3 regions of the Streptomyces sp. NPDC052040 genome follow, and region 2 is predicted to be linked to each of the others. Evidence: riboswitches for the same ligand, from Rfam matches in the RefSeq annotation. Region 2 holds a riboswitch; each other region holds the start of a gene.

Region 1 (8,597 bases), on a different contig from region 2:
ACGGCCCGCCGCGACCGCCGTCGCGGCGAGGGCCGCGGTCGTGACCGTCTTGCCGACCTCCGTGCCGGTCCCCGTGACCACCAGTACCGACATCTCAGCCCTCCTGTGCCGCCGCGCACACCGCGCGCGCGATCCGTGCCACGTCCTCGTTCCCCGTCACATACGGCGGCATCGTGTAGACGAGGTCCCGGAACGGCCGCAGCCACACGCCCTCGCGCACCGCGGCCCGGGTGGCCGCCGCCATGTCCACCTCGTGGTCGAGCTGGACCACGCCGATGGCGCCCAGCACCCGCACGTCGCGGACCCCGGGCAGCTCCCGCGCCGGAGCGAGCCCCTCCGCGAGGCCCGCCTCGATCCGCTTCACCTCCGCCTGCCAGTCCTGGCCGAGCAGCAGTTCGATCGAGGCGCAGGCCACGGCCGCCGCCAGCGGATTGCCCATGAAGGTGGGCCCGTGGGCCAGCACCGGCACCTCGCCGCGGGAGATCCCGTCGGCCACCCGCGCGGTGCACAGGGTCGCCGCCATGGTCAGATAGCCGCCGGTCAGCGCCTTGCCGACACACATCACATCCGGTGTCACCGCCGCGTGCCCGGCGGCGAACAGTGCGCCCGTCCGGCCGAAGCCGGTCGCGATCTCGTCGAACACGAGCAGGACGTCATGGGCGTCGCACGCCTCCCGCAGCACCCGCAGATAGGCGGGGGAGTGGAAGCGCATCCCGCCCGCGCCCTGCACCACCGGCTCGACCACGACCGCCGCCAGCTCGTCCGCGTGCCGCGCGATCGCCTGCCGCAGCAGGTCCGCGTACGACTCCTCGTAGGCGGCCGGTGGTGCGTCCACGAACACCTGCCGGGGGAGGACCCCCTGCCACAGCTCGTGCATCCCGCCCTCGGGGTCGCACACGGACATCGGGTGCCAGGTGTCGCCGTGGTAGCCGCCGCGCCAGGTCAGCAGCCGCTGCTTGGCCGGGCGGCCGAGCGAACGCCAGTACTGGAGGCACATCTTGACCGCGACCTCGACCGAGACGGAGCCCGAGTCGGCGAGGAACACATGCTCAAGACCGTCCGGAGACATGTCGACAAGGAGCTTCGCCAGCCGGACGGCGGGCTCATGGGTGAGCCCGCCGAACATCACATGGCTCATCCGCCCCAGCTGCGCGCGGACGGCCTCGTTGAGCACCGGGTGGTTGTAGCCGTGGATCGCCGACCACCAGGACGACATCCCGTCGACGAGTTCCCCGGAGCCGTCCGCCGGGCGCAGCCGCACCCCGCTCGCCGACTCCACGACGAGCGGCTCCTGCCGCCCCGGCATCGGGCCGTACGGATGCCAGACGTGCTGCCGGTCCAGTGCCAGCAGCTCGTCCACGGGCAGATCAGGCATTGGGCGCGAGATCCGTTCCGGCGCCGCGGCGGCGCACCGCCACCAGATCCGTACGGGCCCCGCCCGCCCCCGGCACGGCAGCTTCTCCGGGGGCCTCGGCCTCCGCGTGCGACCCGCACCCGGCGCCCTCGTGGGACCCGCACACACCGCCTCCGTACGACCCGCACCCGCCGTCCTCCGTGGAGCCGGAACCGGAGCCGCAGCCGGTGTCCCCGTGCGACCCGCAGCCCCCCGCGGTCCGGTGGCCGGGCAGCGTCACCTGGTCCGTGCCCTCCACCTCGAAACCGGCGTCGGCGACCATCTCCAGATCGGCCTTGCCCGCCTGGCCCTCGCTGGTCAGGTAGTCGCCGAGGAAGATGGAGTTGGCCAGATGCAGGGCCAGCGGCTGCATCGAGCGCAGATGCACCTCGCGTCCGCCCGCGATCCGCACCTCGACGTCCGGGCACACAAAGCGGACCATGGCCAGGATCCGCAGGCAGCGCTGCGGCGTCAGGTTCCACTCCTTGGCGAGCGGGGTCCCCTCGAAGGGGATCAGGAAGTTCACCGGTACGGAGTCCGGGTCCAGCTCCCGCAGCGAGAAGACGACGTCCACCAGGTCCTCGTCGCTCTCGCCCATGCCCGCGATCAGCCCCGAGCAGGCCGAGAGCCCGGCGGCATGCGCCTTGTTCACCGTGTCCACCCGGTCGGCGTAGGTGTGGGTGGTGGTGATGTCCCCGTAGGTCGCCTCGGAGGTGTTGAGATTGTGGTTGTAGGCGTCGGCGCCCGCGTCGCGCAGCCGCTCGGCCTGGCCGTCGGAGAGCAGACCGAGGCAGGCGCACACCTCGACGTCCTCGTTCTGCTCCTTGATGGCCTTGATGGTGTCGGAGACCCGGTCCACGTCCCTGTCGGTGGGCCCGCGGCCGCTCGCCACCAGGCAGACCCGCTTGGCGCCGCCCGCGACCCCCGCCGCCGCGGCCTCGGAGGCCTGGTCGGGCTTGAGCCAGGTGTACTTGAGGATGCCGGCCGTCGAACCGAGCCGCTGGGAGCAGTAGGAGCAGTCCTCGGGGCACAGGCCGGACTTCAGGTTGACGAGATAGTTGAGTTTCACCCGTCGGCCGAACCAGTGGCGGCGCACCTTGCCGGCCGCGGCCACCACATCGAGCACGTCGTCGTCGGAAGTGGCGAGGACGGCCAGGGCCTCCTCGCGGGTCGGCAGCTCGCGCCGCAACCCCTTGTCCACCAGCGTGTTCAGCAGGTCCATGAGAGCCGATCCTGTCCTACGGGACCGTCCCCGGCCAAGGAGGGAGTGCACAACAGACCCGGCTCGACGTGTGGGTATTGCCACATCCTGGCCCGCTGGCCGTCCCGCTAGTGTCTGTGCACTGCCTACAAATGCCCCGGAGGAGCCATGGCGTTCGGCTGGATCGACGAACAGGCGCGGGCGCGCCGCCGGGCCGGGCTCGTCCGGACGCTGCGCCCCCGTGCCGCCGACTCCCCGCTGCTCGATCTGGCCGGCAACGACTACCTGGGGCTGGCCCGCCATCAGGAGGTCACCGAGGCCGCCGCGGCGGCGGCCCGCCGGTGGGGCGGCGGTGCGACGGGTTCCCGGCTGGTCAGCGGGACGACCGCGCTCCACGCCGAACTGGAACGCGAACTGGCCGACTTCTGCGGCTTCGAGGCGGCGCTCGTCTTCTCCTCCGGATACGCGGCCAACCTGGCGGCGGTCACCGCGCTCGCGCCGCACGGCTCCCTGATCGTCTCGGACGCGGGCAACCACGCCTCGCTCATCGACGGCTGCCGTCTCGCCCGGGGTACCACCGAGGTCGTCGCGCACGCCGACCCCGAGGCCGTCCGCAAGGCGCTGGCCACCCATCGGGGACCCGCCGTGGTCGTCTCCGACACGGTGTTCTCGGTGGACGGCGACGCGGCCCCGCTGGCGGGTCTCGCGCAGGCCGCACGGGAGTACGGCGCCGGACTGGTCGTCGACGACGCCCATGGCCTGGGCCTGCTGGGGAGCGGGGGGCGGGGCGCCGCGCAGGCGGCCGGACTCGCGGGCGCGCCGGACGTGGTGGCGACCGTGACGCTGTCCAAGTCGCTGGGCAGCCAGGGCGGAGCGGTCCTCGGCCCGGCCCGGGTGATCGACCATCTGGTCAACGCGGCCCGTACGTTCATCTTCGACACCGGGCTGGCCCCGGCCGCGGCGGGTGCGGCACTCGCGGCGCTGCGCCTGCTGCGCCGCGAGCCGGAACGAGCGGCGCGGGCCCGCACGGTGGCCACGGCCCTGTACGCCCGCCTCACGGCCGAGGGCCATGAGGCGGTGCGTCCGGACGCCGCCGTGGTCTCCGTACGGGCGCCCGCTCCCGACCTGGCGGTGCGCTGGGCGGCGGACTGCCGGGCGGCGGGGATCGCCGTCGGCTGCTTCCGTCCGCCGTCGGTGCCCGACGGCATCTCACGGCTGCGGCTGACCGCCCGTGCGGATCTCACCGACGAGCAGATCGGGCATGCCGTGCGTGTGATCGGCGAGACGCGACCGTGAGTCGGCGGGACGGCCGTGCGTCGCTGGTCGTACTCGGATGACGGGTGCGAAGGACAGGTGCGGGCGACGTCTGCGGAATTGGCTCAAAAGAGCCGGATTCCCGCGGACATGATCAGATCAGTTCCGTGAGGAACTCCTTCCAGGTATCCGGGCCGAAGAGCAGGGCCGGGCCGTCCACGTTCTTGGAATCGCGCACGGCCACCAGCCCCTGCCAGGGACCGGTGCCCGGACGGGCGGTCTCCACGCAGTTGTTCATGCCCGTACTGCGGCTGCTGCGCAGCCACCGTACGCCGTGCAGAGAAGTGCTGCGGGGGATGTGCCGAGGCGGTGCTGACATGGAGCCTCCTTACGCGTCGCCGGCCAATGCGGCGATGTAATCCAACGAGTCCTCGGGTGAAAGGGCGTGGATCCGAAGGGTGTCGAAGGCCTCGCAGTAGGCCCGGAGGTCTTCTTTCCGTTCGAGGTAGAGGCTACTCGTCAAGTGGTCGAGAACGACGACATCCAGATCGGATCTGCTCGGAAAGGAGAAGACGACGAAAGGCCCGGTGATCCCTATGTGCGCTCCCGCGGTGAACGGCAGCACCTGGAGCCGCACCTGGGGCAGTCCGGCCGCCTCCGCGAGCCTCCGCAGCTGCCGGGTCATGATGTCCGGACCGCCGACCTCCCGGCGCAGCACGGCCTCGTCCAGGACGGCGCTCAGCCGCAGCGGCGGATCCGCGCGCAGCACCTCCTGACGGGCGAGCCGCACCTCCACCAGGGCGTCCAGCTTGGTGTCGTCCAGGGCGGTGCCCACGGCGGCCCGGGTGACCGCCCGGGCGTACTCCGGGGTCTGGAGCAGCCCCGGCACCACCGAGGTCTCCAGCGTGCGGATCGTGCAGGCCTGCGACTCCAGGCTGATGAAGTCGCGGTAGGCCGGGGGCAGCACCCCCCGGTAGGCGTGCCACCAGTTCTGCCGCCCGTCGCCGTCCTCCGAGCCCGCCAGCACCAGCAGCAGTTCGCGCAGCTCGGGGTCGGCCACGGCGTAGGCGTCCAGCAGCAGCCGTACGTCGCCGGGCTTGACCCCGCTGGAACCCGTCTCGATGCGGCTCACCTTCGACTGGTGCCAGCCGACACGCGCGGCAGCCTGTCCGCTCGTGAGACCGGCTCGGGCACGCAGACCACGCAATTCGGCGCCGAGTTTGCGGCGGCGCACCGCTGGTCCGTACTGCATGGCCGACTCCCTGTGCTCCGCGAGCGGCTTTCACGGCGACGGTAGGTGAAGCTCAAGGATGACCCCGGGGGTCGCGGGAATCCGGTCGGTCGTCGGAGAGTTCACCGCTTCGGGCGACAGATATATGCATATCCAGGGGGATGACACCCGGGCGGGCTTCGGTGATGGCAGTCTGACGCGCAGCACCAAGTCCGGGACCGTTCACCGAACCGAACCGCTCCGTGTCGGGCTCCGGTCCCCAGGAAAGGGACGACGTCGCCATGGCAGACCATCAGGAAGCATCCGTCACTCTGCCGAGCGATCCCGCCTCGGTCTCCGCCGCCCGGACATATGTCTCCGACATTCTCATCGAATGGGGGCTGCCGCACGATGCCGAATTCGCCGACGCGATCCGACTGATCGTGTCCGAACTGGCCACCAATGCCGTTCAGCACACGTTCGGGCAGTCGCCGACGTTCACCGTGGACCTCGCGCTGGCGCGGGAGGAGTTACTGCGCATCGGCGTCACGGACAGCCATCCGCGGTTTCCCAAGCGGCTGCCCGCGGCCGTCCAGCAGGACAACGGGCGCGGCATGGCGATCGTGCGGTGTCTGGCCGTCGAGTACGGTGGGTCGCTCAGTGTGCGGCCCACCCGGGAGGGCGGCAAGACGGTCACGATCGAACTGCCGTGGACCGTTCCGGTACGGCCGGCCGCGGCGGCGGGCCAGCCGGATCCCTGAACCGGCCCGGCCGCTGCTACGGCTTCCGGCCGTCCCCCTCGCCCCCGGCCTCCCGCGCCCTGACGAGGGCCCGCAGCACCAGCAGCGGCAGGACGCGCCACAGGCCCAGGCAGACCGCCAGTGTCCCCGCCCCGGCGGCGATGCCCGCGGCGCGGCCCAGCGACACGTCCACCACCAGCAGCACCGAGCCCGTGAAGGCGAGGGCCAGCACCACCATGCCGAGCGCGGCGAGGCGGGAGGAGATCGTGACGATCACGGGCTTGGCGTTCTGCTGGAAGAGCAGCCGGTGCAGCGCGGCCGGGGCCGTGAAGAGGGCCGCCGCCACCACCGACAGCAGCAGGGTGGTGACATAGGTGGCGCGCTGGACGGTGTCCAGGGCCGGAAAGCGCTGGGTGAACGCGAGGGTCAGCAGGAACGCGAAGAGGATCTGCACCCCGGTCTGGGTGACCCGCAGCTCCTGGAGCAGCTCGGCGAAGTTGCGGTCGGCACGCTCCAGCAGCGTCTCGTGGCGTGCCTGCGGGGTGGGTCGGTCGGCCATGGTGAACGAGTAGCCGATCCGGCCCCCTTCACGCCTGTACGGGGTGACGGCCACGCCGGTGCCGTCACCCCGGTCACCGGGTCAGCTCACCCGGCCGTACCAGACGCTCTTGGTCCAGATCCGCTCCAGCCGTACGACGGAACCGCTCTTCGGGGAGTGCCAGATCTTTCCCTTCCCGGCGTAGATGCCGACGTGGTAGACGTTCCGGCCCGAGTGGAAGAACACCAGGTCGCCCGCCTCGCGGTGGGAGGCGGAGACATGGCGGGTCCTGTTGTACTGCCCGGACGCCGTGCGGGGCAGGGTCTTGCCCGCCTGCTTGTAGGCGTAGAGCGTGAGCCCGGAGCAGTCGAAGCGGCGCGGCCCTGCGGCGCCCCACTTGTAGGGCGCCCCCCGCTTGGACGCCGCGATCTGGAGGGCCTTGACCGCCGGGGTGGCGGCCGCCGCCTCGGACGCGGCACCGGGGACCGCGATGCCGCCGCCGACGGCGGCGAGGGTGAGGGCCGAAGCGGTGCCGGCCCGGGTCAGCAGCGACGGGACACGATTGAGCGCAGTCATGCGCAACCCTTCGTCAGCCGCCTGTGAAGGATGACCTGTCGGATTCGGGCTGGCGAAGGTGCCCGGCCGCTCGCGCGGCTTCACCCCAAGGACCGTCCGGATCTCTCCGGGGGCCCGCATTGCTGGGTCCTCCACTCCTGCCGATCCACTCCTGTCGACCGGTCACCCGGGCGGCGGCAGGACTCGGCGTCCGCCCGGATCGCCCCGCCGCGGTGGCGGGGGCTTGTCGTCAGGAAGGGATCTTCACTCAGGGATGTCGGAAAATCACAATGGAATCGGGGATTTGTGGCAATACTCACCACTCACCCATTCGGCTGGACGGCCGTGTGTCCAGGGGCCGTTGGAGGGATCGACGAGTCCCCGGACCTGCGGCGGAGCTCCTCTCCGCGGGGTGCCGTTCCACGCCGGGAGCGTGTCGTCCGGGCTCCCGGACGGAGCAGTGGCTCCGCCGACCGGGGGTACCCCGTTCGGCCCGTTTGTGTCGCGATCCGGGCGGTGGGCCGAGGGCACGGGCCGTCTGCGGCGACCATGACCGTGGCCCGCTCCGTGCGTGACGCCCCGGGCCACCGCCCCTCGGTGACGCCCGTGTCCGCCCGTCTCACCCCCCTTCCGGCGGCACCGCGACCCGGGCCGCGCGGCGTTCGCCGTCCAGGACGCGCAGGGCCCGGGCCAGGGTGGGGCCGTGCATCTGGTGCTCCCCGCGCTGGTGCATGACCGTCAGGGCGTCGCGCAGGGCCGCCGCCTTGGCCGCCAGGGCCTGGGCGGCGCGCAGTCCGCGGTAGGTGTCACCGGAGTGCACCGGGTTGATCCGGCCGAGCAGATCGACGACGTCGAGATAGCGGTCGACCAGCTCGGCCTCGGCCCGGGTGAGCGCGGGCAGCGGGGGCAGTTCGGGAGGCAGCATCGGCGGTTCACCTCGCGCCGGGCGCGATGCGTGACGCCTTGCGGCTCGGAATGATGCCGTCGACCAGTCCGTACGCCACCGCGGCGGGCGCGTCCAGGATCGTGTCCCGTTCGAGGTCGGCGGCGATCCGCTCCGGACTCTGCCCCGTATGGCGGACGAGCAGCTCCTCCAGCCGCCCGCGCATCCGCATCAACTCCTCCGCCTGAAGGGCCAGATCACTGGCCTGCCCGTGCACCGGTTCCGGCAGGGACGGCTGGTGGATCAGCACCCGCGCGCCGGGCAGGGCGAAACGCTTGCCCGGCGCTCCTCCGGCCAGCAGCACCGCGGCCGCGGACGCCGCCTGGCCCAGGCAGACCGTCTCCACCTCGCAGTCGATGTACCGCATCGTGTCGTAGACGGCGGTCATCGCGGTGAGCGAGCCGCCGGGCGAGTTGATGTACAGCGAGATGTCGCGGCCGGGGTCCAGGTACTCCAGATGCATGAACTGCGCGATCACGTCGTTGGCCGCCGTGTCGTCCACCGGGGTCCCCAGGAACACGATCCGCTCGTCGAGCAGCTTGGCGTAGGGGTCGAGGGTCCGGTGCCCGAAGCCGGTGCGCTCGGTGAACTCGGGAAGGACATGGCGGGCGGACGGTCGTTCCATGACGGGCCTCCTCGGATGCGGTTCTACAAAAAATGTACAGGACGTACGTTCTCGGAGGTACGGAAGACGCTGAGAGCGAAGTCGGGCATGCCGAGAGCGAAATCCGGGGCCCGGTCCGGGCGGTCCTCGGCCCGGGGC
Region 2 (10,245 bases):
TCGGCCCGGTTGGCCCGCTCGGCCCAACCGATGTCGGGCCGCCCGGCCCGGTCGGTCTGCCGTCCCTGCTCACCCCGCGACATCGAATCCCTCTCCCGTCAGCGCCACGAACGCGTCCTCCAGGGAGGCCTGTTCGACGGTGAAGCCGCGCACCCGGACGCCCGCGGTGACCAGCGCGGCGTTCACATCCGCCGTCTCGCCCTCCGGGGGCTCCCCCGTCACCCGGCCCTCCCCCGCCACCACCTCGGCGATGCCCCGCTCCTTCAGGACGCGGGCCGCCTCCGCCACGTCCGGGGTGGTCACGACGAGCCGTCCGCGCGCCCCGGCCGCCAGGTCCGCCACCGCGCCCTGCGCGATCAGCCGGCCGCGTGCCATCACGGCGGCGTGGGTGCAGACCTGTTCGATCTCGTCGAGCAGATGGGAGGAGAGGAAGACGGTCGTACCGTCGGACGCGAGTTCCCTGACCAGGGTGCGGATCTCACGCATGCCCTGCGGGTCCAGGCCATTGGTCGGCTCGTCCAGGACGAGGAGCCGACGGGGCTGGAGCAGGGCGGCCGCGAGACCCAGGCGCTGCTTCATCCCCAGGGAGTACGCCCTCGCCTTCTTGGCAGCCGCCGACGTCAGGCCCACCCGGTCCAGTGCGGCCCCGACGCGTGCGCGCCGGGTGCGCGGATCGGCGGTCGGGTCGGCGGCGTCGTAGCGCAGGAGATTGTCGCGGCCGGACAGGAAGCCGTAGAGCGCCGGGCCCTCGATCAGGGCGCCGACCTGCGGGAGTACGGTGCGCGCCGCACGGGGCATGGGCCGCCCCAGCACGCGTGCCGTGCCCGAGGTGGGCTCGATCAGGCCCATCAGCATGCGAATGGTGGTGGTCTTGCCGGAGCCGTTCGGCCCGAGGAAGCCGAAGACACTGCCCGCCGGGACGGTCAGGTCGAGTCCGTCCACGGCGAGCTGTCCGCCGCGGTAGCGCTTGGTGAGGGCGCGGGTGGCGATGACCGGGGTGTCCCGGTCGGCCGCCCTGCCCGGCCCGGAGTCCTTCGACTCCCCCTCTGCGGCTTCCGCGGCGGACAGTTCCTCCATGCCTTCTCCTGCTCCAGCCGTTCGTGCCGTGCGGGATCCGGACGGGCCTACTTGCCTGCGTCGGCCGCCTTGATCAGCGTGTCCTTGGTGACCGCGCCCGCGTAGACCCTGCCGTCGTCCGTCATCAGGGCGTTGACCAGGCGGGTCGAGAAGACCGTGCCCGAGCCGAACTTGCCCTTGACCTTGTCGCCGAGGGACCCCATGAAGCCGGAGGCCAGGTCGTTCTTGGACGAGGCGCCCGAGGGCACGCCGCCCTTGGCGCCGGTGTCGAGGACGACGATCGAGGTCCAGCCCTCGCCGACGGTCCTGGGGCCGGTGCCACGGGCACCCTTCTCAAGGCCGTTCCCCGGGCCGTGCCCGGCCTTGCCGCCACCGCCCTGGGACGGCGCCGTGCCCTGGTGCTTCAGGTCGTCGTCCTGGGTGACCTTGGCGCCCTTGGGCGGGGTGAAGTCGAACGTCGATGCGGACGGCTTGGTGAAGGACACCTGGGTGAAGCCCGCGTCGACGACGGCAGCGCCGCCCGTCGCCGGGGTCAGGGTGAACTTCAGCGGCAGCCCGGTCTTCGCGTCGACCGCGATGCTGATGGCGCCGACGGTCGTACCGGACTGCCTGGGCTTGATGAGCAGCTTGTAGGCGTCCCGGCCCGCGACCTGAGCGGTGCCGTCGACCGTGACCGAGGTGGTCTTGTCGGCGGCCTTCAGGGCCTCCTCGGCCAGGTCCTTCGGGGTGGCCCGCATGTCCTCGGGGGCCGCCTTCGCGCCCTTGTGGTCGCCCGCGCCGGTCGAGTGGTACGCCTCGTTGGAGGCGCTGTCGTACGCCCACACCTGGTCGCCGTTGCGGATGACGCTGTACTCGGCGGCCTTCTCGACGAGGGAGACCTTCTGGCGGTCCTGGCCGTCGGCGGCGACCCGCAGGGTGTGGGTGCCGGACGCCAGTTCCATCAGCTTGGCGCTCGGGTCGGCGGTCGAGCCGCCCTTGCCGCCCGCGCCCTGCCCCAGCGCGCCGGAGGCGAGACCGCCCTCCAGGCCGCCCAGGTCGGGCAGGCCGAGATCGGTGCTGATCTTCACCGTGCCGGACAGCTGCTGGACGTCCGACTTTGCGATCTTCTCGATGAGCTGCTGCGCGCTGATCTTCGGCAGGTCGGGGTCCCCGGATCCGGCGAACGCCGGGACGAGCCCGATCGTCGCGGCCGCCACCCCCACCACCGCAACCGGAACGACGTACCGGGCGGCCGCGCGCCGCCCGTCGCGTACGTCCTCGGCCTCACCCGCGGGCGTGCTGCCTTCGGATTCGTACGGTGCCATGTGTGCCTTACCTCCGTCATCGGCGGCGGCCTGCCATCCATGCCCCGGCCCACCCCTGTGCCGCCATTCTCACCCGAACTCCTGTGAGGTGGTGTCTCCCATCTGACCAAATCGGCGCGGCAGATGCGTCAGACCGCGGGCTCAACTCCGCGTAATCCTGGGGTATGACACCGCGGGCCCGGCACCTGCTCCGACCCGTAGGGGTTCTACGGCGACGCGGGCGCCGGGGGCTCGACGGAGAGGCCGCGCCAGGCACGGAGAGTCACACGCGGAACACGAGGAGCACGCGGTGCGGGAGCGGTCGCGGACCGTGACGGGCCGCCCGCGGCCTCAGCTCACCCGGTGCACCACGACGTCGCACAGCTCCACCAGGGCCGCCTTCGCGTCGCACTCCGGCAGCGGGGCCAGGCCCGCGCGGGCGTCCTCCACATAGCGGACCATGTCGCGGCGCGCCTGCTCCAGGGCCGGGTGGGCCCGCAGCAGCGCGAGGGCCTCGGCGTGCCGGGCGTCATCGGTGAGGTCGGAGTCCAGAAGCGCGCACAGGGCGATGTCCTCGGGCAGCCCCAGGCGCTCCGCCCGCTCACGCAGACGCAGCACGGGGAGGGTGGGGATGCCCTCACGGAGGTCGGTCCCCGGGGTCTTTCCGGACTCGTGCGAGTCCGAGGCGATGTCCAGGACGTCGTCCGCCAGCTGGAACGCCACACCCAGCCGCTCGCCGTACTGGGTGAGCACGTCCACCACCGTTTCATCGGCGCCCGACATCATCGCCCCGAAGCGGCAGGCCACCGCCACCAGCGAGCCGGTCTTGCCGCTCAGGACGTCGAGGTAGTGCTCCACCGGGTCGCGGCCGTCACGGGGGCCCGCGGTCTCCAGGATCTGGCCCGTGACCAGCCGTTCGAACGCCTCCGCCTGGATCCGCACCGCCTCCGGGCCGAGGTCGGCCAGGATGTGCGACGCCCTGGCGAAGAGGAAGTCACCCGTGAGGACCGCGACCGAGTTGCCCCAGCGGGTGTTCGCGCTGTCGACCCCGCGCCGCACCTCGGCCTCGTCCATGACGTCGTCGTGGTAGAGCGTGGCGAGGTGGGTCAGCTCCACGACCACGGCCGAGGGCACGATCCCGGGCGCATACGGGTCGCCGAACTGCGCGGCGAGCATCACGAGCAGCGGCCGGAACCGCTTCCCGCCCGCGCGCACCAGATGCTGGGCCGCCTCCGTGATGAAGGGGACCTCGCTCTTGGTGGCTTCGAGCAACCCTTCCTCGACAGCGGCCAGTCCGGCCTGGACATCGGCCTCCAGAGCCTGGTCCCGCACGCTCAGCCCGAACGGCCCGACGACGGTCACGTGGGGTCTCCTGTCTGCTGACGTCTGCTGACGATCACGGTCGGTCTCAAGGACGGTCACTCGGTCGATGACGCCGCCCGTCGACACGGCTTATCGCGTTTGTCGATCTGTCGTCGCCCTCACTCAAGTCAGCGTATCCGGTCACGTTTCGATCACCGCTAGCGCCCACTGTTCCAGGCCGGGTGGTATCGGATCACGAACGGTATGTTCTTGATCATCTGATACGACCAGACATCCCCTGACATAGCCCATACCCACCCCCTGCGGGCACATGGAGGCCGACGCCCGGATTGCGAGCGGCGCCGGACGCCACCACCACCCCCACGACTGCCCGTCCGGACCCTCCGCACACACGGCCGAAGGTGCGCCCGCCGCCCGGGAAATCACCTTGCCTTCTGTCCGTTTTATCCGTATATGCCACTTACGCGAGTAAGTCCAGCATCAACCCCCGGCGACGGCAGTGACATAGCTCACGTGCGCGACATGGGGGCCATCGCGGCGATGCCATCAACTCCCGCTTTGCTAACGGCAACTTGAGCTTTGCTCAACAAACTGGATCATCGGCCCTATTCCCGCACTTCAAGGTCGATTCGGAAGGACTGTGACTTCAGGGCTTGTTCCCGACATGTGCTGTCGCATACCTTCCCATCGATCCGAGCGGAACGCCGAATCCTGCCGCCGCTCGAGAACCCACCGACCCCGACGGCAGGAGCGGGGGACCCAGGTAAGCCGCCGGTCCGGACACACACGGAACGGCTTGGGGTGAAGCCGCGGCCTCGGCAACGAGGACATGGCCGGGCACCTTTCCGCCCGAACCCGACAGCTCACCTCGCAGGCGCCGGAGAGGAATACGACATGTCCGCTTTCGCACTGCCCGCACGCCGCCGGGACCGTGGCTCCAAGGCCACCCGTCTCACCCGTGCCCTCGCCATCGCGGGGACGGGTGCCGCCGTTCTCGCCATGCCGGTCCTCGGAGCCACCAGCGCTTCCGCCGCACCCGGCGCACCGGCGGCGGCCCCTGCCGCCACCACGTCCACCGTCAGCACCGTGAAGACCCAGGGCACCACCCTCGACAGCTGGATACGCCAGTCGCTCGAGGTCATGGCCCAGCACGGGATCCCCGGTACGTACAACGGCATCTACCGCAATGTGATGCGCGAGTCGTCCGGCAACCCCAGGGCCATCAACCTCTGGGACTCCAACGCCCGCGCGGGCATCCCGTCGAAGGGCCTGCTCCAGGTCATCGACCCGACCTTCGCCACGTACCACGTGCCCGGCACGTCGTACGACCCCTACGACCCGGTGGCCAACATCACCGCCGCGTGCAACTACGCCGCCCACCGGTACGGCTCGATCGACAACGTCAACAGCGCGTACTAGTAGCTCCGCCAGTACTCCGCTGGCACCCCGCTAGTAGTCCCGGCAGTGTCCGACGGACCGCCGGCCGACGCGCTCGGCCGGCGGTCCGTCGTAGCCCTCGCGGCCCTCGCGGCCCTCGCGGCCGAAGAGCCTTTCGAGGACGACGGCGATACCGTCGTCCTCGTTGGACAGGGTGATCTCGTCCGCCACGGCCTTGAGTTCGAGGTGGGCATTGGCCATCGCCACCCCGTACGCGGCCCAGTCGAACATCGGCACATCGTTCGGCATGTCGCCGAAGGCGATGGTGTCCAGCGGGCCGAGGCCCAAGTGGTCGGCGGCCAGGGCGAGCCCCGTCGCCTTGGTGATGCCGCACGGCTGGAGCTCGACCGTGCCGGGCCCGGACATGGTGACCGTCGCGAGGGAACCGACCGCGGCCCGCGCCGCCGTGGCCAACTCGTCGTCCGACAGGGCGTGATGGCGCAGCAGCACCTTGCTGATCGGCTCGCACCACAGGTCGTCGCGCCGCTCGACCCGTACCGCGGGCAGGGTGGGGTGCGGCATCCGGTAACCGGGCTCGATCAGGGTGAGCCCGTCCACTCCGTCCTGGTCCACGGCCGCGTACACCTGCCCCACCTCGGCCTCGATCTTGCCGAGCGCCGTCTCCGCCAACTCCCGGTCCAGGGTGATGGAGAACAGCAGCCGGTTCGCACCGGCGTCGTACACCTGCGCGCCCTGCCCGCACACCGCGAGCCCCGTACTGCCGAGGTCGTCCAGCAGCGGCCGCGTCCTGGGCGCCGGGCGCCCCGTCACGACGAGGTGCTGGGCGCCTGCCGCCATGGCCCGCGCCAGCGCGGCCCTCGACCGGTCGGAGAGCGTGTCGTCGTCACGCAGCAGCGTTCCGTCCAGGTCGGTGGCGATGAGTGCATATGCGAGGGGTGCGGCCATGATCAGAGAATACGGATGGAACGCCCCCGCGACTCGGCGCGAACCGGACGACGTCCGCCGTCCCGCACGCCCCGAACTCCCATGCGCCGAAAACGGAGTTGCCCCACCAGCGCACGGCCCGGCACACCCCGGCACCCTTCCCGAACGACGTACCCCGGCACTCTTCCCGAACCACGTACCCGGGCGCTCATCCCGCACGACGCGCCCCGGCCCCCACCCCGCGACGACGTACCCCGGCACCCCACCCCGCAGGACATCCCGCGGCGCCCTCCCGCCGGACATGTCCCGCCCGTGCCCCGCAGGCCGGTTGGGTGGGGAGGCCGGATGGGTGGGAGGCTCCCACCCGGAGCCTCCCACCCGTACCGTCAGCCGTGTGCCGCCGCCAGATGCCCGGCCAGCCGGGGTGAGGCGAACTCCGTACCGCACACGAAACGCATCACCGGCCCGTACGAGGACGCCGCGGGCAGACCCGTGAAGTACAGGCCCGGCACCGAGGACGCATAGCCCGCGCCGAGCTTCGGCGCGCCCCGGCTCACCGCCAGTCCGGTCCGCAGTTCATGGCCCAGGAAGTCCATCGCCGCGATGTCCACGCGGTATCCGGTCGCGGCGATCACATGGTCCGCCGTGAGTTCCTCCGTGCGGCCGGTGTGCGTCCGCACCGTCAGCACGGGGCTCCCGTCCGGGGCTGCCGCACCGACCACGCGGTCGATCTCGCGCACCTGCACCGTGCTCTGGAAGCGGTCGCGCAGCCACCAGGCGCCGAGCGGTCCGAGGACCCGGCGGACCAGGTAGTGCCGGGTCCCGGCCGGGAGGAACCGGTACGGCTGCGGGTAGTGGCTCAGCGCCCACAGCGACCAGGCGCGCCCGAAGGGCGACTCGGGGCGGAACTTCGGCTGGGCCCACGGCGCCGAACCGAAGGCCACGGTGCCCTGTCCGCGGGCGACCACCCGGACCCGCGCCCCGGCCTCGGCCGCCAGCGCGGCGGTCTCCAGGGCGGACTGCCCCGCCCCGACGACCAGCAGATCCTTGCCGGAGAAGCGGGTGAGGTCATGGTGCTGGGAGCTGTGGGAGACGGGTGCGGTGGGGGCGGGGCCGTCCGGCGCGGCGGCGGCCAGCTCCCGCGGAAGGTGGGCCAGGCCCGACAGACCGGTGGCCACCACCACCGCCCGCGCCGCGAACTGCTCGCCCGAGTCCAGCTTCAGTTCGAAGCCGCCGCCCGGGCGGCGGTCCACGGAGACGACCCGGACCCGCTCCAGCTCGGGCACCAGCTTCTGCTGGAACCACTCGCCGTAGGCGATGAACGTCTCCACCGGGATGATGTCCTCGTCGGTCACCAGCCGGGGTATGCCCGCCGCGTCGCAGTAGTCGGCCAGGGTGTGGCCGCGCTGGGGGGCGTCGAGGTTCGAGGCGGCCGGGGTCGACTTCAGCAGCATGCCCTCGGGCATGTGGTCGCGCCAGCTGACCATGGGTTCGCCGAAGACACGGACCGGGAGACCGCGGGCCCGCAGATGGGCGGCGGTGGACAGACCGAACGGCCCGGCACCGATGACTGCTACAGGTTGAATCACGAAGTCCCTCCCCAAGGACGCATGTGCCTACTTCGTGCTGGAGCCGTACGCGCTGGGCGTACCTGGTGGTTGCGGCCGTACGCGCTAGGGCGTATCCGGCGGCTGCGGCCGTACGCGCGGGGGCGTACGGGTGGTCGAGCCGCGGCGGTTGGTCCGCCACAGCTGATAGAGGTGCTTCGCGCCCGGCCGCACGAAGCGTGCGAGCATCGTGAAGAAGGGCCGCGGGTCGTCGCCCGCGAACCAGGCCAGTTCCGTACCGCTCGCGCGGGCCGGTGCGTGCGGCGTCGTATAGCCGCCGCGCCGGTAGGCGAGCAGGGCCGGCAGGTCGATGTTCTCCACGATGTACCGGTGGCCGGCGCGCTGTTCCCCCTCCGGGACCGGGCGGCCGGTCAGGTCGAGATGCATGGCGCGGACGACGTCCACCCCCGCCTCGTTCTCGAAGAGGCGGAACTGGGCGCCCATCCGCGGGTTGAAGTCGAGCAGTTTGTAGCGTCCGTCGCGGCGGTCGAAGCGCAGATCCAGATCGACGATGCCGGTGAAGCCGATCTGCTTGACGAAACGCGCGGCGAGGTCCGCGAGTTCCGGGTTGTCGACCACATACGCGTTCGCCGTCATGCCTGCGTGCGGCGGCCAGGAGCGGACCTTGACGCCGGTGAACAGGGCGAGCGGGCTGGAGTCCTGGCCGAAGTAGGCGTGCACGATCCAGTCCTCGGCCTCCTCCCGCGGCAGATACTCCTGGAGGATCACTCCGGGGCGCTCGCCCCAGCCGCGGGCCAGCGCGAGCAGGCCCTCGCGGGTGGTGATCCTGGTGGTGCCGTTCACCGCGGGCCGTTCACGGCGTACGAACGCCTCGCGGTTCTTGGCCACCAGCGGGAAACGGGCCTTCTCGGCGAAGCGCACGATGTCCTCGTACGACTGCGGGAAGGCGGCCTGCGGGCTGGGGACTCCGTGTTCCACGCATAGTTCGTGCAGGCCCTGCTTGCTGGCGAGACGGCGCGGAAGCTTGGCGTCCACTTTCGGGAAGAGGAAGGCGCCGTCGAGCATGTCCTGATGCTCGGCGATCAGCACGGCGGCCTCCTCGTCGGTGGGAATGAGCACGGTCGGCCGGCCGATACGGCGCCCGATGCGCAGCAGTCCCTCCACCAGGCGTTCCGGTTCCTCCGTGCCCGTGGTCGGCCAGACGAAGGCCCGCCGCAGATAGCGGGAGAGCGCGGCCGGTGTGTACCGGTCCTCGGTGATCGCGTACATGGGTATGCCGAGCCGCCCCAGGCTCCGGATGGCCCCCACTCCGCCGTGATGCAGTGGATAGTCGCCGAACTTCACAATGAGCCCGGGCACCTCGCGCGCCGCGTCGAACGGCATGCCGGTGCTGCTGGCCACGGGTCCCCCCACGTGTCCCCCTCTACGGACCGGACCCACCCCGTCCGTGTCCCCAAAGGACGCTAAGCCGGAATTGCACGCTCCGACAAGGCCCTTTCGGACATTGCGAACTCTTTAGCCCCTGCCCAAGACCAGCGACTCACCCGTAACGTGTGCGGCGACCACATGGCACGCACCCCCCTGCACGGCACTTGCGACGTGCACGAAAGCGAGGCAGCAACCCATGCCCCCCTTCGACGTCCCCGAAGGCCACCCCTTCGGACCGCACAACCTTCCCTACGGCGTGTTCTCGCCCGTCGGCTCCGACGAGCGGAGGGTCGGCGTCCGGCTGGGCGACCAGGTGCTCGACGCGGGCGCGGCCGCACGGGCGCTCGGCTCCCCGCATGCCTCCCTGTTGGCGGCGCCCTCTCTGGGCCCCCTGCTGGCGGCGGGCCGCGCCGCCTGGTCTGAGGTGCGCCGGGCCCTGACGGCATGGCTGACCGAGCCCGCACACCGGGAAACCGTCGCGCCCCTGATGCACCCGCTCTCCGAGGTGGCCCTGCATCTGCCTTTCGAGGTCGCGGACTACGTCGACTTCTACGCCTCCGAGAACCACGCCCGCAATGTCGGCCGGATCTTCCGCCCGGACGCGGCCGACTCCCTGACCCCCAACTGGAAGCATCTGCCGATCGGTTACCACGGCCGGGCGGGCACGGTCGTGGTGTCCGGCACGGACGTCGTGCGGCCCCAAGGGCAGCGCAAGGCGCCCACGGACCCGTCCCCGGTCTTCGGACCCTCGATCCGCCTGGACATCGAGGCGGAGGTGGGCTTCGTGGTGGGCGTGCCCTCGCAACTGGGCCGCCCCGTACCGCTGTCGGCCTTCCGCGACCATGTCTTCGGGCTCTGCCTGCTCAACGACTGGTCGGCGCGGGACATCCAGGCCTGGGAGTACGTGCCGCTCGGCCCCTTCCTCGGCAAGTCCTTCGCCACCTCCGTCTCCGCGTGGATCACCCCGCTGGAGGCCCTGGAGGAGGCCCGGATCGCACCCCCCGGCCGCACCGAGCCGCTGCTGCCGTACCTGGACGACGCGCACGAGGAGCCCGCGGGCTACGACCTGCGCATCTCCGTCGCGATCAACGGCCATACGGTTTCCGAGCCGCCGTTCTCCACCATGTACTGGACGGCCGCCCAGCAGCTGGCCCAGATGACGGTGAACGGGGCCTCGCTGCGGACGGGCGACCTCTACGGCTCCGGCACCGTGAGCGGCCCGACGGAACAGGAGCGCGGCTCGC
Region 3 (10,245 bases), on a different contig from region 2:
GGCGGCCGCCGCACGCGTGCCGCCTGCTTGAAGTGGGGTGCGGGATGGCCGGTCATCGGCGGTCCAGGAAGTTCAGATACCTCTCGTGGGCGGCGGCCGGTGCCGCCGTGGTCGCGGGGGCCGGGATCGCGGCGGGGACCTCGATGGCCGCCCCGGCCTGGCCCGCCCAGAAGACCTTCACCGGGCGGGCCTTCGACACCTGCACCGCGCCCTCGCTCTCCGCGATGAAGGCCTGGCACGACGGCTTCTACGGGGCCGCCGCGGTCTACGTCGGCGGCAAGAACCGCGGCTGCAACCAGCCCAACCTGACCGCGTCCTGGGTGAAGTCCGTCAGTTCCACCGGCTGGAAACTGATCCCGATCTACGTCGGCGCCCAGCCGTCCTGCCAGACCGGCTCCAACCCGGAGAAGCTCACCCCTTCCAACGCGACCTCCCTCGGCACGAGCGACGCCTCGGACGCGGTCGCCAAGGCGTCGGCGCTCGGCATCAGGGCGGGCAGCCCGGTCTACCTCGACATGGAGCCGTACGACACCGCCAACATCTCGTGCAACAACGCCGTGCTGGCCTATGTCCGCGCCTTCGACAAGCAGGTGCACGCCAAGACCTACCGGGCCGGGTTCTACGGCTTCACCAGCTCCAGCGCCAAGGCCGTGGCCACCGCCAAGGACCGGACCGACCTGCCGGGCAACCTCTGGTACGCCCTGTGGGACAAGACGTACACCACCACCACGGACTGGCCGTGGGGCTCCGGCCAGTACACCGGCCACAGCCGCGCCCACCAGTACCTGGTCAACAGCAAGGAGACCCACGGCGGTTACACCCTCACGGTGGACCGCGACGCCTGGGACGCACCCGTCGCGATCACCGGCTGACCGGCTGGTCCGGGGCTCCGGGTGACCGGGCCCCGGCCGGATCGGGAGGCGTGCGGAGGACGACGGTGCCTCAAGTCGCGGTGAATCGTTGGTCGTACGGGTTGGCCGGAGCAGGGCCACTGCCTACCATCGATCACCGCAAGACCTTGTGCACCGTCGCACAATCTCCTCGGGAGGCCACCTTGCACCGCCGTCGCACCGCGATCGCCCTCAGCGCCGCCCTCGTCGCGGCTCCCGTCCTCACTGCGTGCGGCGACTCCGGGCACCCGGGTGCCGCCGCCGTCGTCGGAGGGCAGCGGATCACGGTCGCCCAGCTGGAGAGCCGGGTGAAGGAGGTGCGCACCGCCCAGCGCGCCGCAGCCCCGGACGCCACCCAGTACCAGCAGACGGTCGCCCGGACCGGGGGCCTCGCCCGCGACACCCTCCACAGCCTGGTCCTGGAACGGGTCCTGGACCGGGCCGCCAGGAACGCGGGCGTGACCGCCACTCGCCGGGACGTCGAACAGCTCCGCACAAGCCTCGAACAGCAGGCGGGCGGCGCGGGGGCGCTGAAGTCCATCTGGCTCGACCAGTACGGTGTGGCCCCCGGCCGCATCGACGACAACCTCCGCACCGAGGTCGAGGCGCAGAAGCTGTCCGCCGCGCTCGGCGCCGACATGAACACGACCGACGGCAAGGCCGTGTTCTGGAAGGCGATGGCGGGGGCCTCGAAGGAACTCCACATCGACCTCAACCCGCGCTACGGCACCTGGGACGTGCAGAAGAGCAGCCGGGTGGACGCGAAGACCCCCTGGGTCAAGGAGGCCTCGGCCACCGGGACACCGCAGACGGCGTAGCACCGGCACCGGCACCGGCACTGCACCGGCACCGGCACGGGACCGGTGATGCGGCCGGTCCCGTCCGCCCGTCCACCTGTGGATAACTTCCGGGCCCCTCGGCACCGTGGGTTACGTTCGAGGGGTGAACGCAACCAGCTCCGAAGGCGCCCCCGGCCGCGTCGTCCTGCTCACCACCAGCCACCGGGTCGCGCCCGGCCTGCTGTCCTGGCCCGCCTGGCAGGCGCTGCGCGACGCCGACCTGGTCCTGTGCGCGGACGGCGCCCACCCGCAGCTGCCCTATCTGCGCGAAGCCGGAACGGCAGTCCGGGAGGGCGCCCTCACCGCCGAGGAGGTGGTCGACGCCTGTGCCGGCGGCCGCACCGTGGTCGTCGTCGCGACCGGCGAGGGCGAGCCCCGCCTCACCGACGGCCTGGCCCGCCTGGCGGGCTCGGGACGGGTGCGGATGCCCGAGCTGGAGCTGCTCCCCGCCTCGTACGACCTCCCGGGCGCCCGCCTCCTCGACCTGGTGCAGGTCATGGACCGCATCCGCGCCGAGTGCCCCTGGTCCTCGCGGCAGACCCACCGGGGCCTCGCCAAGTACGGCATCGAGGAGGCCTACGAGCTGGTCGAGGCGATCGAGGCGGGCGACCGCGAGGAGCTCCGCGAGGAGCTGGGCGACGTCCTGCTCCAGGTCGTCTTCCACGCCCGGATCGCCGAGGAGGACCCGGACGCCCCCTTCTCCGTCGACGATGTGGCGGGCGGCATCGTCGCCAAGCTGATCCACCGCCATCCCCATGTCTTCGGCGACGCGACCGCGACGACACCGGAGGAGGTCAAGGAGCACTGGCTGCGGACCAAGGCGGTGGAGAAGCGCCGCGCCTCGGTGACCGACGGCGTCCCCCTCGGGCAGCCGGGCCTGGCCCTGGCGGCGAAGCTGTCCTCCCGGGTGCGCACGGCGGGCCTCGACGTGCCGCTCCCCCAGGGCGAGGGCATCGGCTACGAGCTGCTGGCGCTCGCCGCGCGCGCGGAGGCCGACGGCGTGGACCCGGAAGCCGCCCTGCGCGCCGCCGCCCGCGCCTACCGGGACGCGGTACGGGCCGCCGAGGGCCTCGGACCGCGGACCGGCGGCACGGAGGACGAGCAGGACGGGACGGGGGAGCAGTGAGCGGACAGACCGGCGCGGCGGGAGGACGGACTCCCGGACCTCCCCCCGAACCCGCCTCCGGGCTTTCCCCCGAACTCACCCCCGGGCTCTCCCCCGAACTCTTCAGCTGGGAGTTCGCCGCCGACCCCTATCCCGCCTACGCCTGGCTCCGCGAGCACGCCCCCGTGCACCGCACTCGGCTGCCGAGCGGTGTGGAGGCCTGGCTGGTCACCCGCTACGCCGACGCCAAGCACGCCCTCGCCCACCCCGCGCTCAGCAAGAACCCGGCGCATCACGACGAACCCGCGCACGCCAAGGGGAAGACCGGTATCCCCGGCGAGCGCAAGGCCGAGCTGATGACGCATCTGCTGAACATCGACCCGCCGGACCACACCCGGCTGCGCCGACTGGTCTCCAAGGCGTTCACCCCCCGCCGGGTCGCCGAGTTCGCGCCCCGTGTGCAGGAGCTGACCGATCAGCTGATCGACCGGTTCGCGGACCGCGGTTCGGCCGACCTCATCCATGAGTTCGCCTTCCCGCTCCCCATCTACGCCATCTGCGACCTGCTCGGCGTCCCCCGCGAGGACCAGGACGACTTCCGGGACTGGGCGGGCATGATGATCCGGCACGGGGGAGGGCCCCGGGGCGGGGTCGCGCGGTCCGTGAAGAAGATGCGCGGCTATCTCGCCGACCTCATCCACCGCAAGCGCGAGGCACTGCCCGATGCGCCCGGCCCCGGCGAGGATCTGATCTCCGGGCTCATCCGCGCCTCCGACCACGGCGAGCACCTCACCGAGAACGAGGCCGCCGCCATGGCCTTCATCCTGCTCTTCGCCGGCTTCGAGACCACGGTCAACCTCATCGGCAACGGCACCTACGCGCTGCTCGGCCACCCCGGTCAGCGGGCCCTCCTCCAGTCCTCTCTCGCCCGGGGGGAGCGGGACCTCCTGGAGACCGGGGTCGAGGAACTCCTGCGCTACGACGGCCCGGTCGAGCTGGCCACCTGGCGTTTCGCCACCCGGCCGCTGGCCATCGGCGGCCAGGAGATCGCGGCCGGGGACCCGGTCCTGGTGGTGCTCGCCGCCGCCGACCGGGACCCGGAGCGGTTCACCGACCCCGATGTCCTCGATCTCTCCCGCCGTGACAACCAGCACCTCGGTTACGGGCACGGCATCCACTACTGCCTCGGCGCACCCCTGGCCCGGCTGGAGGGTCAGACCGCGCTCGCCTCCCTGCTGACCCGCCTTCCGGACTTGCGACTCGCGGTGGATTCCACCGAATTGCGCTGGCGTGGCGGGCTGATTATGCGTGGATTGCGCACCCTTCCGGTGGAGTTCACACCGGTTGCGAAGAAAGATCACCGGCCTGTCCCCGGCGCCGGGGGGTGAGGCGGCGGCCACGCCGACGGTCACAGGACGGTGACATTTTCTCAATCCTGTGATCTTCACGTGATCTGCGCTGCATTGACTTGTGACAAGTGATCCACTGCGGCTACCTTCACGCAGCAACGCGGCGGTCGCCACAGCCGCCGCGTTGGTCACTGCTGTCGCGCGAAAGGCAACCGCATGCTCTCCGGGAACGGTCGACACCGTCGCCCTCGCCAGGCTCCGGCTCTCCTTGTCGCGGCAGGAGTCACCGGCTCGGCGATCGCGATCCCGCTCCTCGGCGCCACCGGTGCGAGCGCGGCCAGCGGCACCACCTGGGACCGGGTCGCGGAGTGCGAGAGCGGCGGCTCCTGGAGCGCCGACCACGGCAACGGCCGCTACGGCGGGCTCCAGTTGACCCAGGAGGACTGGGACACCTACGGCGGCCTGGACTACGCCCCGAGCCCCGACCAGGCGAGCCGCTCCCAGCAGATAGCCGTCGCCGAGAAGGTCCTCGACCACAAGGGCGTCTCCGCCTGGAGCACCTGCGCCCTGGTCTCCGGCCTGTCCCAGGACTCGTCGGCCACGGGTGTCGACACCGGTATGGCCGACGCGGACTCCGGTGACGGCTCCGTGTCCTTCTCCGGCTCCGGCATGGACATGGGCGTGCCGAAATCGTCCAACTCGTCCCAGTCATCCCAGTCGTCCCCCTCCCCGTCCGGCTCGCCTTCCGCGCCGCACGCGCCGGAGTCCTCCGCCTCGGGCACCGCGTCCTCCACGCCGTCCTCCACGCCGTCCTCGTCCTCCTCCGCGCCGTCCTCCTCCCCCTCGGGTACGACCACCGGCCCGGCCGCCAACGGAACCGGTGGCGCCACCGACCCGAGCGGATCCAAGAGCCCCGGCACCACCCCCTCGACCGCCACCAAGAGCGACGAGTCGGACAAGGTCGGGCAGAACGTGGCATCTTCGGGCGATGATGCGGACGGAAGCGCCGGGGCGGGACGCCACCGTGGCGGCACTGGCGACGAGGGTGCCGAGGGTGACCCCGCCGGCCGTCACGCCTCGCGCGGCACCACCGAGGGGCGCGAGACCGCCGACGGCTCGTACACGGTCCGCCCCGGTGACAATCTCTCCGCGATCGCCGACTCCCTTGACCTCAAGGGCGGGTGGGCCGCCCTCTACGACGCGAACAAGGAGACGGTCGGCACCGATCCGAACCTCATCCTTCCCGGTCAGAGCCTTGCGGTCGCGGGTGGGCCGTCTGCGGACGCCTCCTGAACTCCCGCCTGATTGACCCCACTTCGCCCCCTGCTTCTCGTCCTACTTCGCGCTTAATGTCCGAATTGGCGAGAGTGAGATATGAGTCTCACAAGCCCTGATCGTCTTTGAAATTCGGCGCTTCGACTGCTTACGGTCGTGATCGCTCGCCACAGCGGGCCCCGACGGTCGCAACGCCGAATCCTGCCAGCGGCCGTACGGGAACAGTCGTCGCGTCAAGCGCCGTAGGCAGGAGCGGGGGACCCAAGGTAGGTGCCGCGCCCGGGAGTTGACCGGGTGTGGCTAGGGGTGGAGCCGCGCGCCCGGGGAGGGCGTGCGGCCGGGCAACTCAACCGGCCCGAACCCGACAGCTCACCTCGCAGGCGTCGGTGAGGGGATCAACCATGCTGTGTTCCGGTAAGGGCAAGCACCGTCGCCCGTCCAAGGCCGTCCGCGCCATCACGCTCGCCGGTGTCACCGGTGCCGCCGTCGCCGCCCCGCTGATGGCGGCCGGCAGCGCCTCCGCCGCCACCTCCTCCCAGTGGGACGCCGTCGCCCAGTGCGAGTCCGGCGGCAACTGGTCCATCAACACCGGCAACGGTTTCTACGGCGGCCTCCAGTTCACCAACTCGACCTGGGCCGCCTACGGTGGCAGCGCCTACGCCGCGCGGGCCGACCTGGCCTCCAAGTCGGAGCAGATCTCCGTCGCCGAGAAGGTCCTCGCGGGCCAGGGCAAGGGTGCCTGGCCGGTCTGCGGCACGGGCCTGTCCAGCGCCCCCTACGACGGCGCCCCGGCCTCCTCCGGCAGCTCCAGCGGCTCCAACGGTTCCGCCGGTGCCCAGGACTCCACCAAGAGCACCACCACCCGCTCGACCGAGCCGCAGGCCGCCAACCGCTCCGAGCAGCGTCCGGCCCCGCAGAAGACCGTCACCACCCCGACCGGCGAGAAGGTCAAGAAGGGCGACGGCGAGTACAAGGTGGTCACGGGCGACACTCTCAGCACGATCGCCGAGAAGCACCACGTCCAGGGCGGCTGGCAGAAGCTGTTCCAGCTGAACAAGGACATCGTCGACAACGCCGACCTCATCTACCCGGGCCAGCAGCTGCACCTGAAGTAACGGCTGCCCGGCGGCCGGCCCGCCCCCTCCCCGTGCCCCGACCCCGGCACGGGGGAGGCCAGGGGCGCAGCGCCCCCGTCCCCATGCTCCCCGCTCCGGTGCGCGTTCCCCCGTGCGCGCCGGGGCGGGGCCTTTTTGTCCGCCCGCCCTCCCGGCTTTGTCCGCCCGCCCTCCCGGCCACCCCTCTTTGTTCACCGCGGGAACAATGTGTACCGTCACCCTGTCCACGGGACGGTCGGTCGGCTGGCCGATGCCCCGGGGCGGTTAGGCTCTAGTCGCAAGGCACAGCCGTAAGGCACACAGCCCCGCACTTCCAGCGTCACATCCAAGAAGGAGATGCTCGTGCCGTCCATCGACGTCGTCGTAGCCCGGGAAATCCTGGACTCCCGAGGCAACCCCACGGTCGAGGTCGAGGTCGGCCTCGACGACGGCAGCACGGGTCGTGCCGCCGTCCCGTCCGGCGCCTCCACCGGTGCCTTCGAGGCCATCGAGCTGCGTGACGGCGACCCGGGCCGCTACCAGGGCAAGGGCGTCGAGAAGGCCGTCCTCGCGGTGATCGAGCAGATCGGCCCGGAGCTGGTCGGCTACGACGCCACCGAGCAGCGCCTGATCGACCAGGCGATGTTCGACCTGGACGCCACCGACAACAAGGGCTCGCTCGGCGCCAACGCCATCCTCGGCGTCTCCCTCGCCGTGGCCCACGCCGCCTCCGAGGCCAGCGACCTCCCGCTCTTCCGCTACCTGGGCGGCCCGAACGCGCACCTGCTGCCGGTGCCGATGATGAACATCCTGAACGGCGGCTCGCACGCCGACTCCAACGTGGACATCCAGGAGTTCATGATCGCCCCCATCGGCGCGGAGTCGTTCTCCGAGGCGCTGCGCTGGGGCACCGAGGTCTACCACACCCTCAAGAAGGTGCTGAAGAGCAAGGGCCTGTCCACCGGCCTCGGCGACGAGGGCGGCTTCGCCCCGAACCTCGGCTCCAACCGCGAGGCCCTCGACCTGATCCTCGAGGCCATCAAGGAAGCCGGGTACGCCCCCGGCGAGCAGATCGCCCTCGCCCTCGACGTCGCCGCCTCCGAGTTCTACAAGGACGGCAAGTACCTCTTCGAGGGCAAGGAGCGCTCCGCCGCCGAGATGACGGAGTACTACGAGGAGCTGGTGGCGGCCTACCCGCTGGTCTCCATCGAGGACCCGCTGTTCGAGGACGACTGGGCCGGCTGGAAGATCATCACCGACAAGCTCGGCGACAAGGTCCAGCTGGTCGGCGACGACCTCTTCGTCACCAACCCCGAGCGCCTCGCCCGCGGCATCGAGGAGGGCGCGGCCAACGCCCTGCTGGTCAAGGTGAACCAGATCGGCTCGCTGACCGAGACCCTCGACGCCGTCGAGCTGGCCCAGCGCAACGGCTTCAAGTGCATGATGTCCCACCGCTCCGGCGAGACCGAGGACGTCACCATCGCCGACCTGGCCGTCGCCACCAACTGCGGCCAGATCAAGACCGGCGCCCCGGCCCGCTCCGAGCGCGTCGCCAAGTACAACCAGCTGCTGCGCATCGAGGAGATCCTCGACGACGCCGCGGTCTACGCCGGCCGCAGCGCCTTCCCGCGCTTCAAGGGCTGAGCCCCCCAGGGCCACGCCCTGGCCGGTCGTCCGTACGTCCCCGTACGCGGTCCCGTACCGTGTGCGGGGACGTACGTACGTGTGAAGGGGAGGCGGGAGACATGGCCGTGAAGGACCGTGACCGGTTCTCCACCGCGACCAGGCTGCGGCTGCTCGGTGAGCAGACGGCGGCCCGGGTCTACCGCTCCCAGACCAGGCGGCAGGCCCGCCGCTCCCGGCTCACCGGCCGGGCCGCCCTGCTCGCCCTCGTCCTGTGCTCCCTGATCGTGGCCCTCGCGTACCCGCTGCGGCAGTACGTCTCCCAGCGCGCCCAGATCACCGGCCTGGAGCGGCAGCGGCAGGAGGCCCGCGACCGGGTCGAGCAGCTGCGCGACCTCAAGGCGCGCTGGCAGGACGACGCGTACGCGGAGCAGCAGATCCGCGCCCGGCTGCACTATGTGATGCCGGGCGAGACCGGGTACACCGTGGTCGACCCGGACCGGGCCGGGCACTCCACGGCCCACCGGACGTCCCTGACGCGCCCCTGGTACGCGGGCGTCTGGGACGGGGTGGACAAGGCCGACGCGTCCGACCAGTGAACCCGGCCGGCCCGACCGGGCCCGGCCCGACACAGACACAAGAGAGACTTCGCACCGCATGGAAACGCCCCCGCCGCCCACGCCGCGCACCGAGCCCACGGACGCCGATGTCGCGGCCATCGAGCAGCAGCTCGGCCGCACCCCGCGCGGACTGCGCGCGATCGCGCACCGCTGCCCGTGCGGGCAGCCGGACGTCGTGGAGACCGCGCCGCGGCTCCCCGACGGCACCCCCTTCCCGACGACGTACTACCTGACGTGCCCGCGCGCCGCCTCGGCGATCGGCACGCTGGAGGCCAACGGCGTCATGAAGGAGATGACGGAGCGCCTGGGGGCCGATCCGGAGCTGGCCGCCGCCTATCGCGCCGCCCACGAGGACTACATCGCCCGCCGCGACGCCGTCGAGGTCCTGGAGGGCTTCCCGAGCGCGGGCGGCATGCCGGACCGGGTGAAGTGCCTGCATGTGCTCGTCGGCCACTCGCTGGCCGCGGGTCCGGGCGTCAACCCGCTCGGCGACGAGGCGATCGAGATGCTGCCGGAGTGGTGGCGCAAGGGTTCATGCGTGTCGCCCGGCGCCGGGGCGCCGCCCGCCGGTGACGCGTGGGAGGTGGAGACGGCCGACACCGGCTGGCTCGCCGTCCAGCCCGTGAGCCCCGCCGCCAGGGAGCCGCAGTCCGGGCAGGAGCAGGCCGGGCAGGAGCAGTCCGGCCGGAAGGGGCAGGGCCAGTGACACGCGTCGCCGCCGTCGACTGCGGTACGAACTCCATCCGCCTGCTGGTGGCGGACGCCGACCCGGCCACCGGTGAACTCGTCGAGCTGGACCGCCGGATGACCATCGTCCGGCTCGGGCAGGGCGTGGACCGCACGGGGCGCCTGGCCCCGGAGGCGCTGGAGCGCACCTTCGCCGCCTGCCGCGAGTACGCGGAGGTCATCAAGGGCCACGGCGCCGAGCGGGTCCGCTTCGTCGCCACCTCCGCCTCCCGGGACGCGGAGAACCGGGAGGACTTCGTCCGCGGGGTCCTGGACATCCTCGGCGTCGAGCCCGAGGTCATCTCCGGCGACCAGGAGGCGGAGTTCTCCTTCCTGGGTGCGACCAAGGAGCTGACCGGCCGGGACGACCTCGCCCGGCCCTACCTGGTGGTGGACATCGGCGGCGGCTCCACGGAGTTCGTCGTCGGCGAGGACCGGGTGCGGGCCGCCCGGTCCGTGGACATCGGCTGCGTTCGGATGACGGAGCGCCACCTCGTGCACGGGGGCGCCGTCGCCGACCCGCCCGCCGAGGAGCAGATCGCCGCCATACGGTCCGACATCGAGGCCGCCCTCGACCTGGCGGAGCGGACCGTGCCGCTGCGGGAGGCGCGGACCCTGGTCGGCCTCGCGGGCTCGGTCACCAGCGTCTCGGCGATCGCCCAGGACCTCCCGGAGTACGACTCCGCGCGGATCCACCACTCCCGTGTCTCCCTGGACCGCGTCC

The links. A riboswitch is a leader RNA that binds a small molecule or an ion and turns the genes downstream of it on or off. The one in region 2 is predicted to bind cyclic di-AMP.
Region 1: linked by a shared signal. The riboswitch ahead of ACIHAA_RS25055 (C40 family peptidase) and the one ahead of ACIHAA_RS26755 (transglycosylase SLT domain-containing protein) in region 2 are both predicted to bind cyclic di-AMP.
Region 3: linked by a shared signal. The riboswitch ahead of ACIHAA_RS21840 (transglycosylase family protein) and the one ahead of ACIHAA_RS26755 (transglycosylase SLT domain-containing protein) in region 2 are both predicted to bind cyclic di-AMP.

What each region holds. Positions count from the first base shown of each region.
Region 1 covers NZ_JBIUBV010000014.1:170,432-179,028, reverse strand. The annotation lists gene bioD (dethiobiotin synthase) at 1-93, opposite strand, end outside; gene ACIHAA_RS25090 (adenosylmethionine--8-amino-7-oxononanoate transaminase) at 95-1,375, opposite strand; gene bioB (biotin synthase BioB) at 1,368-2,615, opposite strand; gene ACIHAA_RS25080 (8-amino-7-oxononanoate synthase) at 2,763-3,890, shown strand; gene ACIHAA_RS25075 (DUF397 domain-containing protein) at 4,003-4,227, opposite strand; gene ACIHAA_RS25070 (helix-turn-helix domain-containing protein) at 4,237-5,100, opposite strand; gene ACIHAA_RS25065 (ATP-binding protein) at 5,361-5,819, shown strand; gene ACIHAA_RS25060 (DUF6328 family protein) at 5,836-6,357, opposite strand; gene ACIHAA_RS25055 (C40 family peptidase) at 6,439-6,912, opposite strand; cyclic di-AMP (ydaO/yuaA leader) riboswitch at 6,916-7,111, opposite strand; gene ACIHAA_RS25050 (hypothetical protein) at 7,511-7,816, opposite strand; gene ACIHAA_RS25045 (ATP-dependent Clp protease proteolytic subunit) at 7,824-8,459, opposite strand.
Region 2 covers NZ_JBIUBV010000017.1:34,060-44,304, forward strand. The annotation lists gene ACIHAA_RS26735 (ABC transporter permease) at 1-83, opposite strand, end outside; gene ACIHAA_RS26740 (ATP-binding cassette domain-containing protein) at 70-1,077, opposite strand; gene ACIHAA_RS26745 (outer membrane lipoprotein carrier protein LolA) at 1,125-2,381, opposite strand; gene ACIHAA_RS26750 (polyprenyl synthetase family protein) at 2,712-3,722, opposite strand; cyclic di-AMP (ydaO/yuaA leader) riboswitch at 4,404-4,573, shown strand; gene ACIHAA_RS26755 (transglycosylase SLT domain-containing protein) at 4,578-5,102, shown strand; gene ACIHAA_RS26760 (HAD family hydrolase) at 5,133-6,026, opposite strand; gene ACIHAA_RS26765 (FAD-dependent oxidoreductase) at 6,392-7,594, opposite strand; gene ACIHAA_RS26770 (ATP-grasp domain-containing protein) at 7,679-8,956, opposite strand; gene fahA (fumarylacetoacetase) at 9,198-10,245, shown strand, end outside.
Region 3 covers NZ_JBIUBV010000011.1:60,707-70,951, reverse strand. The annotation lists gene ACIHAA_RS21865 (glycoside hydrolase domain-containing protein) at 45-872, shown strand; gene ACIHAA_RS21860 (SurA N-terminal domain-containing protein) at 1,055-1,708, shown strand; gene ACIHAA_RS21855 (nucleoside triphosphate pyrophosphohydrolase) at 1,833-2,855, shown strand; gene ACIHAA_RS21850 (cytochrome P450) at 2,852-4,222, shown strand; gene ACIHAA_RS21845 (transglycosylase family protein) at 4,400-5,476, shown strand; cyclic di-AMP (ydaO/yuaA leader) riboswitch at 5,687-5,856, shown strand; gene ACIHAA_RS21840 (transglycosylase family protein) at 5,860-6,573, shown strand; gene eno (phosphopyruvate hydratase) at 6,910-8,196, shown strand; gene ACIHAA_RS21830 (septum formation initiator family protein) at 8,298-8,774, shown strand; gene ACIHAA_RS21825 (DUF501 domain-containing protein) at 8,833-9,501, shown strand; gene ACIHAA_RS21820 (exopolyphosphatase) at 9,498-10,245, shown strand, end outside.